DNA from 2 places in the Mycobacterium appelbergii genome. Region 2 is predicted to be linked to the other one. Evidence: predicted binding sites of a transcription regulator. Region 2 holds the regulator's gene; the other holds the start of a gene.
What was found. Region 2 encodes LexA, which represses DNA repair genes until DNA is damaged. Its sites were predicted from a motif close to CGAACANNTGTTCG; they were not measured.

Region 1: a site for LexA is predicted at 1,764-1,777, ahead of cofD (2-phospho-L-lactate transferase). Genes of this name have one in related genera too.

What each region holds. Positions count from the first base shown of each region.
Region 1 is NZ_JAMQTH010000007.1:328,748-335,932, forward strand. It holds gene M1247_RS18280 (phosphomannomutase/phosphoglucomutase) at 1-232, opposite strand, end outside; gene M1247_RS18285 (DUF3499 domain-containing protein) at 318-734, opposite strand; gene M1247_RS18290 (metallopeptidase family protein) at 864-1,286, shown strand; gene M1247_RS18295 (WhiB family transcriptional regulator) at 1,299-1,691, opposite strand; gene cofD (2-phospho-L-lactate transferase) at 1,984-2,967, shown strand; gene M1247_RS18305 (coenzyme F420-0:L-glutamate ligase) at 2,964-4,307, shown strand; gene M1247_RS18310 (NUDIX hydrolase) at 4,304-4,900, shown strand; gene manB (mannose-1-phosphate guanylyltransferase ManB) at 4,882-5,961, opposite strand; gene M1247_RS18320 (glycosyltransferase family 2 protein) at 5,961-6,848, opposite strand; gene rfbD (dTDP-4-dehydrorhamnose reductase) at 6,845-7,185, opposite strand, start outside.
Region 2 is NZ_JAMQTH010000003.1:398,981-406,165, reverse strand. It holds gene M1247_RS09250 (acyl-CoA dehydrogenase family protein) at 1-511, shown strand, start outside; gene M1247_RS09245 (LGFP repeat-containing protein) at 667-2,880, shown strand; gene lexA (transcriptional repressor LexA) at 2,916-3,638, opposite strand; gene M1247_RS09235 (LysM peptidoglycan-binding domain-containing protein) at 3,846-4,325, shown strand; gene nrdR (transcriptional regulator NrdR) at 4,487-4,936, shown strand; gene M1247_RS09225 (PhzF family protein) at 4,943-5,629, opposite strand; gene M1247_RS09220 (alpha/beta fold hydrolase) at 5,701-6,723, opposite strand; gene M1247_RS09215 (proteasome assembly chaperone family protein) at 6,756-7,185, opposite strand, start outside.

The DNA of each region.
Region 1 (7,185 bases), on a different contig from region 2:
TGACATCAAGGCCCTGGGCGACGACGCCACCGGCGAACGCGGCGGCCAGTGCCGGCGAACTGGACCGCATGTCGTAGCCGATCACGACCTGTCGGGCACCGCAGGCACGCATCAGCCGGGCAAACGCGCCGCCGACCTCGGAGACGAACTGCTCGTCGAGTTCGGTGCCGACCAGACCCCGGATGTCATACGCCTTGATGACACGGTGAACAGCCGCAGCTGGCCGAGACATAGAACTCCTTGTGAACGGGATCGTTGGCGCCAGCCTAACCGCCGCGCGGCAACGACACGCTCACTACTCTTGGCCTAACCGTTGTCTAATCTGTGATGTCGGGCAGCACGCGCAGGTGGCCACGACGACGCCCGTTCGTTTCGGTCCGACGGGCAGTCGGCGCGATCACGGCACCGCTACCGGCGCCGGTCCCCGGATCCGAGAATCCGGCCACCACCGCGCCGGGGGCCACACTCTGGTGGCCCTCGCGGACGGCGTCGGCAAGCGCCACCAGGTCGTCCTCATCAGGATGGGTGGGCAGCGGCCCGGCATGGCGGACCAACTCCCACCCTCGCGGTGCGGTGATCCGGCTGGCATGCCCGACACACAGGTCCCAGGAGTGCGGTTCAGCGACGGTGGCCAGGGGTCCGACGACGGCGGTCGAGTCCGAGTAGACGAAGGTCAGCGTCGCCACGGCATAGTGCGGGCACCCGGGCCGGCAGCAGCGACGGGGAACATTCACGCACCAGAGGTTATCTCCCGGCGCGGCTGCGCGCTCTCGGACACGCGCAGCCGCGGGGTCGCGATCCCGAACCGTTACGATCGTGCCGTGGCCGAGCGGAATCATTGGCGATCACGCCGCGGTCGCGAAATGCGCGGGCCGCTGCTTCCGCGATCCGTTCCCGGCTGGCGCAGCCGGGCGGAGCGCTTCGACATGGCAGTGCTGGAGGCGTACGAACCGATCGAGCGCCGGTGGTCCGCCCGGATCAATGCGCTCGATATCGCCGTTGACGAGATCCCGCGGATGTCGCCGAAGGACCCTGAGAGTGTGCAGTGGCCCGCAGAGGTGGTGGCGGACGGTCCGATAGCGCTGGCGCGGCTGATACCCGCAGGCGTGGACGTCAGGGGGAATTCGACCCGGGCGCGAATTGTGTTGTTTCGCAAGCCCATCGAGCGCCGGGTCAAGGGAAGCGACGAGCTTGCCGAATTACTGCATGAAATTCTGGTGGCCCAGGTGGCCACCTATCTGGGCGTCGAACCGTCGGTCATCGACCCAACGATCGACGACGACTGAGCCGCTTACGCCTCAGATGATCCCACGTTTGAGGCGCCGGCGTTCGCGCTCGGACAAACCTCCCCAGATGCCGAATCGTTCATCGTGGGCAAGCGCGTAATCCAGGCAGGCGTTCTTGACTTCGCAGCCCTGGCAGATGCGCTTGGCTTCGCGGGTGGACCCGCCCTTCTCCGGGAAGAAGGCCTCAGGGTCGGTTTGCGCGCACAGGGCGCGTTCCTGCCACTGATCGTCTTCTTCTGTTGCCGGAGCAACATCAATTTGTTCGGGCACCAGACTCAGTTGAGGACGTCCGGCTGCCCCCATCGGTGTCGGCCCGGTGTTGATGTGCGGTGCGTTGTCCACCGAGCCGGCCATCCAGTTGTCAAACCGGACCACACGATCGAAATCGCCGCTCTCATAAGACATATCCCCCGCCTCCTCACTCGGTCTCGTAGATCCTAGTGGAGCCTCACTATCGAAATGTGCGGCCATTTCATTCGAACACTTGATCGAATCTCGGTAAGCGACACCGGAATCGGACACCGACCGCGAAATGACACTTATGTGATTACACACGTGTTAGCTGCTGGGGTCAAGCGCAAGAACAGGAATTCATACCATCTCGTGACATCAATCCGGCGCGTCGACACCTCGGCGTGTCCTGGTCGTGACGACGTCGTTTCCATGCCCGGCACCCCAACGCCTAGTCTCGGTCGTTGTGAAGATCACCGTTCTGGTCGGCGGAGTCGGCGGCGCACGGTTTTTGCTGGGCGTGCAGAAACTGCTGGGGCTCGGCGGCTTCGCCGAGGGCCCCGGCGAGCATGAACTCACGGCGGTCGTCAACGTCGGCGACGACGCCTGGATGTACGGAGTCCGCATCTGTCCGGACCTCGACACCTGCATGTACACCCTCGGCGGAGGCATCGACCCCGAACGCGGCTGGGGCCACCGCGATGAAACCTGGCACGCCAAAGAGGAACTCGCAGCCTACGGTGTGCAACCCGACTGGTTCGGCCTGGGCGACCGCGACCTGGCGACCCATCTGGTACGGAGCCAGATGCTGCGGGCCGGGTACCCGTTGTCCCAGGTGACGGAGGCACTGTGCAAGCGCTGGGCACCCGGCGCGCGCCTGCTTCCGGCCACCGACGACCGCAGTGAGACCCATGTCGTCATCACCGACCCCGACGATGGGGAGCGGCGCGCCGTCCACTTCCAGGAATGGTGGGTGCGTCACCGCGCCCAGGTGCCATCGCACAGCTTCGCGTTCGTCGGCACCGAACAGGCAACCGCTGGACCAGGTGTCACCGAGGCGATCGCCGATGCCGACGTGGTGTTACTGGCTCCGTCCAACCCGGTGGTCAGCGTCGGCCCCATCCTCCAGATACCCGGCATCCGCGGCGCACTGCGCTCGGGTGACGCCCCCGTGATCGGCTACTCTCCCATCATCGATGGAAAGCCATTGCGTGGCATGGCCGACAAGTGCCTGTCCATCATCGGCGTCGAGTCCACCTCGGAGGCCGTTGGACGGCATTTCGGTGCCCGCTCGGGCACCGGCCTGCTGGACGGCTGGCTCATACACGAAGGCGATCGCGCCGAGGTCGACGGTGTACAGGTGCGTTCGGTCCCCTTGCTCATGACTGATCCGGCGACCACCGCCGAAATGGTGCGGGCCGGCCTGGATCTCGCGGGAGTCTCGCTGTGAGCGCTGAGCACGGCTCAGCCGACCTGGTCGAGATCCTCCCGGTACCCGGCCTGCCCGAATTCGGTCCAGGAGACGACCTGGCCGGCACCCTTGCCGGCGCCGCACCGTGGTTGCGCGACGGCGATGTGTTGGTGGTCACCAGCAAGGTGGTCTCCAAGTGCGAAGGCCGCATCGTTGTCGCACCGTCCGATCCGGAGCAACGGGATGCGCTGCGGCGAAAGTTGATCGAGAGCGAAGCCGTCCGGGTGCTGGCGCGCAAGGGCCGGACGCTGATCACCGAGAACGCCATCGGACTGATCCAGGCCGCCGCCGGGGTGGACGGCTCCAACGTGGACGCCACCGAACTGGCCCTGCTGCCGGTCGACCCGGACGGCAGCGCGGCCGCGCTGCGGGACGGCCTGCGTGATCGACTCGGCGTGACGGTCGGCGTGGTGATCACCGACACCATGGGCCGGGCCTGGCGTAACGGGCAGACCGACTTCGCCATCGGCGCAGCGGGTTTGACGGTGCTGCACGGCTATGCCGGCGCGCGTGACCGGCACGGTAACGAACTGTTGGTCACCGAGGTGGCGGTGGCTGACGAGATCGCCGCCGCGGCCGACCTGGTCAAGGGCAAGCTGACCGCGATCCCGGTCGCAGTCGTCCGCGGACTCGGCCTGGCCGACGACGGATCGACCGCCGCCAAGCTGCTGCGCGCCGGGGAGGACGATCTGTTCTGGCTGGGTACCGCAGAAGCGATCCAGTTGGGCCGCAGCCAGGCTCAGCTCCTCCGCCGGTCGGTGCGCAGGTTCAGCAGCCAACCCGTGGCCGGCGAACTCATCGAGTCGGCGGTCAGCGAGGCGCTGACCGCGCCCGCCCCCCACCACACCCGTCCGGTACGGTTCGTCTGGGTCCGCGACACCGCCGCGCGTACCCGGCTGCTGGACCGGATGAAAGACCGGTGGCGCGCCGATCTTACCGGCGACGGCCGCTCCCCCGACTCCGTCGAGCGTCGGGTCAACCGCGGACAGATCCTCTATGACGCACCGGAACTGGTGATCCCGTTCCTGGTTCCCGACGGTGCTCACAGCTATGCCGACGCGGCCCGCACCGAAGCCGAACACACCATGTTCACCGTCGCCGTCGGGGCCGCGGTGCAGGCCCTGTTGGTCGCGCTGGCCGTGCGCGAGGTGGGCAGCTGCTGGATCGGGTCCACGATCTTCGCCGGCGACCTCGTGCGCGCCGAGCTGAATCTGCCTGACGACTGGGAGCCGTTGGGCGCGATCGCGATCGGCTACCCCGAGGAACCACAACCGCCGCGGGAACCGGTGCCGACTGACGGCCTGCTGGTCATCCGATGAGCGCGTGCGCGGACAGCGGCCGAACACCGTCGAGCCTGCATTCCTCGGCAGTGGATGTGCTGACCGGTTGGCACACCACCGATCCGGAGCAGGACTCGCTGCGCCACGCCTTGCTGGCCTTCCTGGCGGCGCGGCCCGACGCCTGCCAACGGGCATGTGTGCCCGGCCATATCACCGCCTCGGCGCTCGTCCTCGATGCCCGCGGTACCCGGACCCTGCTGACCCTGCATCCGCGTTTCGGCCGCTGGCTGCAACTCGGTGGACACTGCGAGGACAGCGACACCGACATCCACGCGGCCGCGTTACGCGAAGCCACCGAGGAGTCGGGTATCGCCGGGCTGACCATCGATCCGAACCTGGCGGCGCTACATGTGCATCCGGTGACCTGCTCGCTGGGTGTACCGACCCGCCACCTCGATATGCAGTTCCTGGTGCGGGCCCCGTCCGGCGCCGAAATCATCCGCAGCGATGAATCTCTGGATCTGCGGTGGTGGCCGTTGGATGCGCTGCCCGAAGGCACCGACTTCGGCCTGGCCCAACTCGCCGGGGTCGCCGTGCGTCGAGGCGCAGCGCCTCAGATGTCGGTCGAGTAGCGGATACCGCCGTCGGGGATCGCCACACCGGGCCACACCCGAGCGCCGCGCAGCAGCTCGCAGCGGGCACCGATATCGGCGCCGTCACCGATCACGCCGTCACGAATCAGCGCCCGCGGGCCGATGCGGGCGCCGAACCCGATGATCGAGCGCTCGATCACCGCCCCCGCTTCGACGCGCACGCCGTCGAAGATCACTGCGCCGTCGAGCCGGGCACCCGCACCGATCTCGGCTCCGCGGCCGATCACGGTACCGCCGATCAACAGTGCCCCCGGGGCGATACCGGCGCCGTCGTGCACCAGGGACTCGCCGCGCTGCCCGTTGAGTGCCGGCGACGGCGCGATTCCGCGCACCAGATCGGCCGACCCGCGGACGAAGTCCTCCGGGGTACCCATATCCCGCCAGTACGAGGCGTCGACGTATCCGCACACCCGCAGTCCGCGCGAGAGCACCTCGGGAAAGATCTCGCGTTCCACCGACAGCGCCCGGCCCCGCGGGATCTGCTCGATGATGGTGCGATTGAACACATAACAGCCGGCGTTGATCTGATCGGTGGGCGGGTCCTGGGTCTTTTCCAGGAACGCGGTGACCCGACCGTCGGCGTCGGTGGGTACGCAGCCGAAGGCCCGCGGATCACCCACCCGCACCAGATGCAGTGTGACATCGGCCTGGTGGGCGTCGTGCGATTCCAGCAGTGCCCCGAGGTCCGCTGCCGACAACACGTCACCGTTGAACACCATTGCGGTGTCGTAGCGCAGTTTGTCGGCGACGTTGGCGATCGCGCCACCGGTGCCGAGCGCCTCGGTCTCGGTGACGTACTCGATCTCCAGACCAAGTTCTGATCCGTCTCCGAAGGTTTTCTCGAAAACCTCCGCCTTGTAGGACGTACCCATCACCACATGACGGATACCGGCCGCGGCGATGCGCGTGAGCAGATGGGTCAGGAACGGCACCCCTGCGGTGGGCAGCATCGGCTTGGGCGCCGAGATCGTCAGCGGCCGCAGGCGGGTGCCCCTGCCGCCGACCAGTACGACCGCATCGACTTCGGCAGGATTGATCATCAACGCCCCCTCTTCGCCTGTTCACGCCGGGAACCACCCACTACCAGGCCCGCGCGGACCGCGAGTGCCCCCCGAATCGTCCACCGCAGTGGCGCCTGCCAGGCCGCGGGGTACCGGTCAGCCAGGAAAGTGTAGGTGCTGCGGTGATGGGCGGCCAAGTTGCGGGCCGGATCCCGGCCCGTGGAATGGCCCTTGTAGTGCAAAACCTCCGCGGACGGCACATAGACGTTCTGCCAGCCCGCCTCGGCAAGCCGATCTCCGAGGTCGACGTCCTCCATATACATGAAGTAGCGCTCGTCGAAACCCTTGATCTGTTCAAATGCCGCCCGCCGCAGCAAAAGGCATGAGCCCGACAGCCAGCCGACCGGACGTTCGCTGGGATCCTCCCGGTCCTGCCGGTAGGCCGCCGTCCACGGGTTGGCCTTCCAGAACGGGCCGACAACGGCATGCATGCCACCCCTGATCAGGCTGGGTTGATGTCGCGCGGACGGATAGACCGAACCGTCGGGATCGCGGATCAACGGCCCCAGCGCGCCGGCCCGCGGCCAACGGTCCGCGGCCTCCAGCAGCAAGTCGATCGATCGTGGTCCCCACTGCACGTCGGGATTGGCCACCACGAAAAACTCGGCCTGGTCGGGCACTTCGGTGGCGCCGCGATTCATCGCACTGCCGTACCCGAGGTTGCCGCCGGTGCGCAGCAGCCGGACGTTCGGATAGCGCTGCTCGGCCTCTTCCGGTGTGCCGTCGGTGGACCCGTTGTCGGCCATGATGACCGTCACCGGCCGCTCGGTGGCCAACGACAGCGATCCCAGGAACCGATTCAGGTGCGGCCCGGGCGAGTACGTCACCGTCACCACTACGAGCGGGCGGAGGCCTTCCTCTGTCACGGCGTAGAGGGTATCGGGCCGTTCTCGGTGATCGCCGCCGCCAGCGCCTCACGCCAGTGCCGCAGCGGACGCAGCCCGGCGGCAGCGGAACGCTGCTCGGACAGCGTCGTGTACGACGGACGGGGCGCCGGCCGTGGATGCCGCTCGGATCCGACGGGTCGTACCCGTTGCGGATCTGCGCCGACCGCACTGAACGTCGCCTGCGCCAGATCGAAACGGCTGGCCGCACCGACGTTGGCCGCGTGCAGCACGCCGGCCTCGACACCCCCGTCGGCGATCTGCAGCAGCGCCGCGGCCAGGTCGCCCACATAGGTCGGTGAGCCGACCTGATCGGACA
Region 2 (7,185 bases):
CGAACTGTCGTTCACCGACGTGCACGTGCCCGCCGAGAATCTGCTCGGCGAAGAAGGCCAGGGCTTCGTCTACCTGATGCAGAACCTGCCACAAGAACGCATCTCGATCGCCATCATGGCCGCCGCGGCGATGGAGACGGTGCTGGAGCAGACCTTGCAGTACACGAAGGAGCGCAGAGCGTTCGGCAAGCCGATCGGCAGTTTCCAGAACAGCCGGTTCGTGTTGGCGGAGTTGGCCACGGAGGCCACGGTGGTGCGGATGATGGTCGACGAGTTCATCCGGTTGCACCTCACCGAAGAGCTCACGGTGGAGCAGGCGGCCATGGCGAAGTGGTATTCCACCGAGAAGCAGGTGGACCTGATCGACCGGTGTCTGCAGCTGCACGGCGGCTACGGCTACATGCGCGAGTACCCGATCGCGCGGGCCTATCTGGACGCGCGAGTGCAGACGATTTACGGCGGCACCACCGAGATCATGAAGGAAATCATCGGTCGCAGCCTGGGCGTCTAGCCGCCGCAACACCCTGTTTTGGTGCTTCCAGGAGCCAATTTCGGGGGTTTTTCGCTCATGATCGGCGATGTGCCTTGGTTATCGTTGCCTGCTGACGCAGAGTTGTCGGGCGGGAGATTTCCCGTGGAACTTTGCCGAACACCTGGGGAGGGTGCATGACGAGGCCGGGAGCGAGGCTGAACACAGTCGTTCGGCGGATGACGGTCGGCCTGCTTGCGGTAGCGGTGACCGGCTTGCTGGCGCCGGTGGCCGCAGCGACTCCGGAATCGGATGCCGATGCCGCGGTGACCGCCGCCTGGGATGCCAGTGGCGGTGACGGCGGTCCGCTGGGCCCGCGCCAAGGAGATGTCTATGCCGCGGGTCCGGGATTCGTCCAGGACTTCGCCGGCGGCAAGATGTTCTTCACTGCGGCCACGGGCGCCCACTACATGCAGGGCGCGATCCTGGAGAAGTACGAGGCCCAGGGCGGTCCGGAGGGCGATCTCGGATTTCCCACCATCGACGAGGGTGCCGGGCTGGCGCCCGACAGTCGCAACTCGACCCTGAGCGGACCCGACAACCCGGTCATTTTCTGGACCCCGGCAACCGGCGCCAGGGTGGTGCGCGGCGCCATCAACGCCGCCTGGGACAAGCTCGGTGGATCCTCCGGTGTCCTGGGCGTGCCGTCCGAGGACGAGGCCTATCGCGGCGACGCCATCTCGCAGAAGTTCACCGGTGGCGAGGTGTCCTGGAATCGCAAGACCAAGGCTTTCACCACGGTGCCGCCGGAATTGGCCGATCAGCTCGCCGGCCTGGCGGTTCCCGACGATCCGGCCTCGGCGATCGCTGCGGCCAGCCGCGCCGCCGGTGGCGACATGGGTCCGCTGGGTGCCAAGGACGGCGATCAATACCCGATCGGCAACACGGGCGGCATCGGCCAGAACTATGCCCGCGGCAAGGTTTTCTACACCCCCGACACCGGCGCCAACGCCATCACCGGCCAGCTGCTGGACAAGTACGAAAGTGTCGGCGGTCCGGAGGGCGACCTGGGATTCCCGATCAGCGGTGAAACCGACGGCGGATTCGGTCAGAACAGCAGGGTGGCCACCTTCGCCGCCGCCGACAAGCCGGTCATCTTCCTGACACCCGACTACGGTGCGGTGATCGTCCGCGGTGCCATGAATGCGGCGTGGGACAAGTTGGGCGGGGCGCAGGGGGAGCTCGGCGCGCCGATGGCCGATCAGACCGAAGACGGCACTGTCATCACCCAGCGGTTCAGCGGGGGAGCAATCTCCTGGGACCGTTCGGACAACACCTTCACCACCGAGCCGTCGAACCTCTCCTCGGAGCTGGCCGGGTTGCAGGTCCCCGGACTGGATCAGCCGCCGGCGCCTGGTGGGCCCCAGGCGGCGGATACCGATGACACAAAGCCCTTCTCGTGGCACTGGAACTGGTGGTGGCTGCTCGCGTTGATCCCGGTGCTGCTGCTCGCGGGGCTCATCGTCGGCGCCGCGCTGTGGCACCGCCGCCGTGGCCGGGACGACGACGAGTTCGACCATGACCCGTTCGACGACGATCAATACGGCGGTTACGACGAGGGCCGCTATGACCAGGGGCATCAAGAAGACCGCCCCTACGACGAGGGGCAGTACACCGAGAGGTCTGGCATTGACAGCCCGGACCCGTATCAGCCCGCCGCCGACTACGAGAGCGGCGACGCGGCCACGTCCCGTTTCACCGACAGTTATCACCAGACGCAGGGAGCGTCCCCCTTCGACGGTCCCACTGACATCGCGATGCCGGTCAGCCAGTGGGCGTCCCCGGCCGGTGCCGGTATGGCTACCCATGATCCCGAGGACGACGACGAAGAAGCGGGTGAATTGTCCAGCGCGCGGGGGCGGTCCGATGCCGAGTTCGCCACCGAATTCGACGATGAGTTCGACGACGATCAGATTGACGACGCGGACTATCTCGATGCGCCGGACCAGGTCGACGTCGAGGCCGACCTTGACGACGATGACGAGGTCGAGGCCGAGCTCGAGACTCCGCAACAGGGCCTCGGGTTCGCCGCGGCCGACTTCGACGATCCCGACAACGTCGATACCGCACCGACCCGTATCGAGGCACTGCCCCGGTATGAGACGGACACCGAAACCCACAGTGGCCGCCATGCTGCGATCGAATTCGACGAGCCGGTACCCAGTGCCACCGCGATTCACCTGCCGCTGGAGGATCCGCATCGGGCGCCTGAGGGATACCCGATCAAGGCGGATACGAAGTCGGGGCAGTACTGGTCACCCGACAGCGCCGAGTATGACGACGCGGTCGCTGAGATCTGGTTCGCCAGTGAGGAGTTCGCCCGGACGAATGGCTTCGTCCGGGCTGACTGAGTGTCAAGATCTGAGGCCGTGGTCGGCCCGCGGCCTCAGATCTTCCGAATGACCGTGACGATCTTGCCCAGCACCGCCGCGTCGTTTCCGGGAATGGGGTCGTAGGCCGGGTTGTGCGGCATGAGCCAGACCTGGCCCTTGGTCCGCTTGAACGTCTTCACGGTCGCTTCGCCGTCGATCATCGCCGCGACGATGTCGCCGTTGTCGGCCACATTCTGTTGACGCACCACCACCCAGTCGCCGTCGCAGATGGCCGCGTCGACCATCGAGTCACCGACCACCTTGAGCAGAAACAGCGAGCCCTCCCCGACGAGTTCGCGGGGAAGCGGGAAGACGTCTTCGACGGCCTCCTCGGCCAGGATGGGCCCACCGGCGGCGATCCGCCCCAGTACCGGAACGAATGTGGGCTCCGGCAGTGCATCGGACCCGGCCACATCGGTGGTGACCAGCGGTGTGGCGGCCGGTTCGTCGGACGGGCGCACATCGACCGCACGCGGCCGGTTGGCGTCGCGGCGTAGATAGCCTTTGCGCTCCAGGGTGCGCAACTGGTGGGCGACCGAAGACGTCGAGGTCAGCCCGACCGCGTCACCGATCTCCCGGATGCTCGGCGGGTATCCGCGACTGGTCACCGACGCACGGATGACATCGAGAATCGTCCGCTGACGCTCGGTGAGGCCGTTGTCCTGTGTGCGTCGTCGTCCAGCGCCAGTGCCAGCGCTGTCGGTCGCGGCCGTGGTGTCGCTGCTGTCGTCGCTCATGCGCTGAATGTAATCGTCGGCCGCGCATTAATCAAACATGTGTTCGAGGCGTGTCGTGGCTACCCGGGTCGCCGAGCCGGGACCGAGAACTTGTCGGTGGCCGGGTCTAGCGTTTGGCAACAGTTCGATCACACGTTCTATCAATCGAACACTTGAGCGACTATATTCGAACACAAGAGCGAACACGCCAGAACGAAAGGCAGTCAGATGGTCCTCCTCGATACCCGAGTCGATAGCCGTTTTTCCGGTGTGCGGGTCCTTCCCGATCAGGACCGCCGGCCGGTCCGTCGCCCGGTCCGTGGGCGTCCGACCCGCAGGCCAGGGCCGGTCCGGCCCGCCGGCGCCGCACTGCAGCACCGCGGTACCGGCGTACTGATGTCGCGCGCCTCTCATCGCCGTCCTCCGATCACCCCGGCCACCACGGTGCTGCTGGCGCTGGTGGCTGCCGGCATCACGGTGTGGCTGGGCTTGGTGGCGCAGTTCGGCGGGGTCATGGGGCAGCCCGAGCCGGTGCCCACCGAGTTGGCAGTGGTCCAGGTGCAGTCCGGGGAGACGCTGCAGCATGTAGCTCGGCGGGTGGCGCCCGATGCCCCGGTCGCGCAGGTGGTCGAGCAGATCCGTGACCTGAACCAGCTCGAGTCTGCGGCGGTTGACGCCGGTCAGACGCTGATCGCACCCGTCGGCTGACCTGAGTCATGGGCAGTGAAACGTGCTGGCGGCCAACGTCAGTGGCCGGCGTTGCCGCCCGGTACGCCCCACTGGACCCGGCGGTGACTTTTGCTGGGGTCCCGCGAGTACGCTCAAGGGCGCTCGAACTAATTGTCTGGCGGCGTGACGAAGGAGCGGTGATGCACTGTCCGTTCTGCCGCCATCCCGATTCGCGGGTCGTGGACTCCAGGGAAACCGACGAGGGTCAGGCCATCCGACGCCGCCGATCCTGCCCGGAGTGTGGCCGCCGGTTCACCACCGTGGAGACGGCCGTGCTGGCCGTGGTCAAACGTAGCGGGGTGACCGAACCGTTCAGCCGCGAGAAGGTGGTGCGGGGCGTGCGTCGCTCATGTCAGGGCAGACAGGTCGACGACGACGCGCTCAACCTGCTGGCCCAGAAGGTCGAGGACGCAGTGCGCGGCCTGGGATCACCCGAAGTTCCCTCGCACGAGGTCGGGTTGGCGATTCTGGGTCCGCTGCGCGAGCTCGACGAAGTGGCGTATCTCCGCTTCGCGTCGGTGTACCGGTCGTTCTCGTCTGCAGAGGATTTCGAAAGAGAAATTGAGGCCCTGCGGGCGCACCGCGGCTAGCCGACGTCAGTCGAGCTGCGCGACGCCGTCGCTGACGACCCGGCCGGCGACGCGTACCCATCCTTCAGGACTCCAGCGCGTGTAGATCACCGACCCCTTGCCCTGGATGATGGTCAGGTCACTGCTGAGGTAGTCGGTCATCCGCACCGCTGCCGAGCCGGTCGCCTCGTCCTCGGGGATACCGATATGCGCGGCGAACACCCGGGACCGTAAAACTCCGCCGTCTTTGTCGACCCACGCCCAAAGATAGTTTTCGACGTCATCGGAATAGTCGTCCAAATCTGCGGTCAGCACTTCTTCGGGGGAGTCCAGCCGGTGGATGGCCAGCTCGGGTGCCCATTCTGAGCGGGCGCTCACCGCCGTGAGATCACCGTCGTAGGAGACCTGCACGATTCCGGCGGGCACCTGCAGCGTCTTGACCGGAAGCCCGTTCTCGCGCAGCCACCACGACGCCCCGACGGTTGGATGGCCGGCAAACGGCAACTCGGCGGCGGGCGTGAAGATGCGGGCCCGCGCCGAGTTGGCGCCCGGTTCCGGAAGGTCGATGAATATCGTTTCGCTGTAACCCAATTCGGCGGCGATGCGCTGCCGATCGGCGGGGTCGACACTGTTGTTGTCGATCACACCGAGAGGGTTACCGAACTTGCCGTCGGGGTCGCTGAAAACGCGCAGCACGGTCACGTCGATGGCCATACGCCGATGCTACGTGGTGCCTTCGGCCCGATCGCGTGGGGCGCGCATGCGGTAGCAAGAGCGCCGACAGCTCAGGTCGCACTGCGTTCGTCGGCGCCCATCGCATCCCGCACCGCGACCTGCGTATCGGGTGGTCCCGAGATGCCGGACTCGCTGATTCCGACGCGCAGCAGGCTGCGCAGCAGATCCTGGTCGTAGACCGCAGGCTCGGTGGTGTCGATGAACTGCCCGACCACCGCAACGAAGCGGTCAGGGTCGTCGTGGAACGGAAAATGCCCGGATCCCTCGAAGATCTCCAGCTGGGAACCGGGCATTGCCGCGTGCGCCATATGTGCGTGGCTGACCGGGATCACCGAATCGGATTCTCCCCAGATCAACTGCACGGGAACGGATTCAGTCAAGTAACAGCGGTCCAGCATGGTGACCACCTGGCCGCGGCGATCCACCACCGCGCGCAACGTCCTGGCAAACGCCGACGATGCGGTCGGTTCGGGCAGATCGGCCAGGATGCGCAGCATGTTCGGGATGTCCCGGCCGGGGCCGGTCGAGCCGAACAGCGCGCCTGCGACGCGGCCGGCGAGTTGCACCGTGGGTAGCACCAGCGGCAGTCGGAGCAGCGCCAACGCCTCACTGCCCATGGGCAGCGAGGCGATCCGCAGCGCGAAATTGACGTCCTTGGTGACGCCGCCGGCACCGACCAGAATCAACCGCTCCACCAACTGTGGGAACTGGTAAGCGAATTGCATCGCGACCCCGCCGCCGAGCGAATGGCCGACCACCGTCACCCGGTCGACGCCGAGCACGCTGAGCAGGTCGCGCATGCCGTTGGCGTACGCCGCGACCGAGTAGTCCGCGCGCGGCTTATCGGATCTACCGTGGCCGAGCAGATCCGGGGCGATCACGGTGAATCGTTGCGCGAGCTTGGTCTGGACGGTGTTCCAGGTCGTCGAGTTGTCACCGATGCCGTGGATCAACAGGATGACCGGACCGGATCCGGCGATGCGGAAGGCCCGCCGGTAGCCGTGGATGGTGCGGAACTCCACTGTCGGGGTGCGTTCGTGCACAGGGCGCAGATTGGTTTTGCGTTCCGTCATGGTCCCAATCTCGCTATCGGTGTCGTGCTGCGCTACGGGTGGTCCTGATCGTCGGGAAAACCGCCGTCGGTGAAACCGTCGCCGAACCCGTCCGGATGGCCCTCTTTGTACCCCTGGTCCTTGAACTTCTCACCGCTCTGCTGGGCAAGGAAACGCTCGAACTCGGCGCCGAGCTCGTCACCACTGGGCAATTCCTCGTCGCGCGCCAACAGTGACCGATTCTCCTGTGCAGCAACGAATGCATCGTACTGGCGCTCCAGCGCGGCCACCACCTGAGCGACTTCGGTGCTGGCTTCCACCTGCTCGTTGATTTTGCCGTACACCTCCGCTCCGGCCTCCGACAGTGCGCCCAGCGGTAGCTGGAGCGAACCGGTTCTGGCGACCTCGGCCAGCAGCGCCTCGGCGGCAGGCGGGTATGCAGTCTGAGCAAGATAGTGCGGAACGTGGACGGTGTAGCCCACG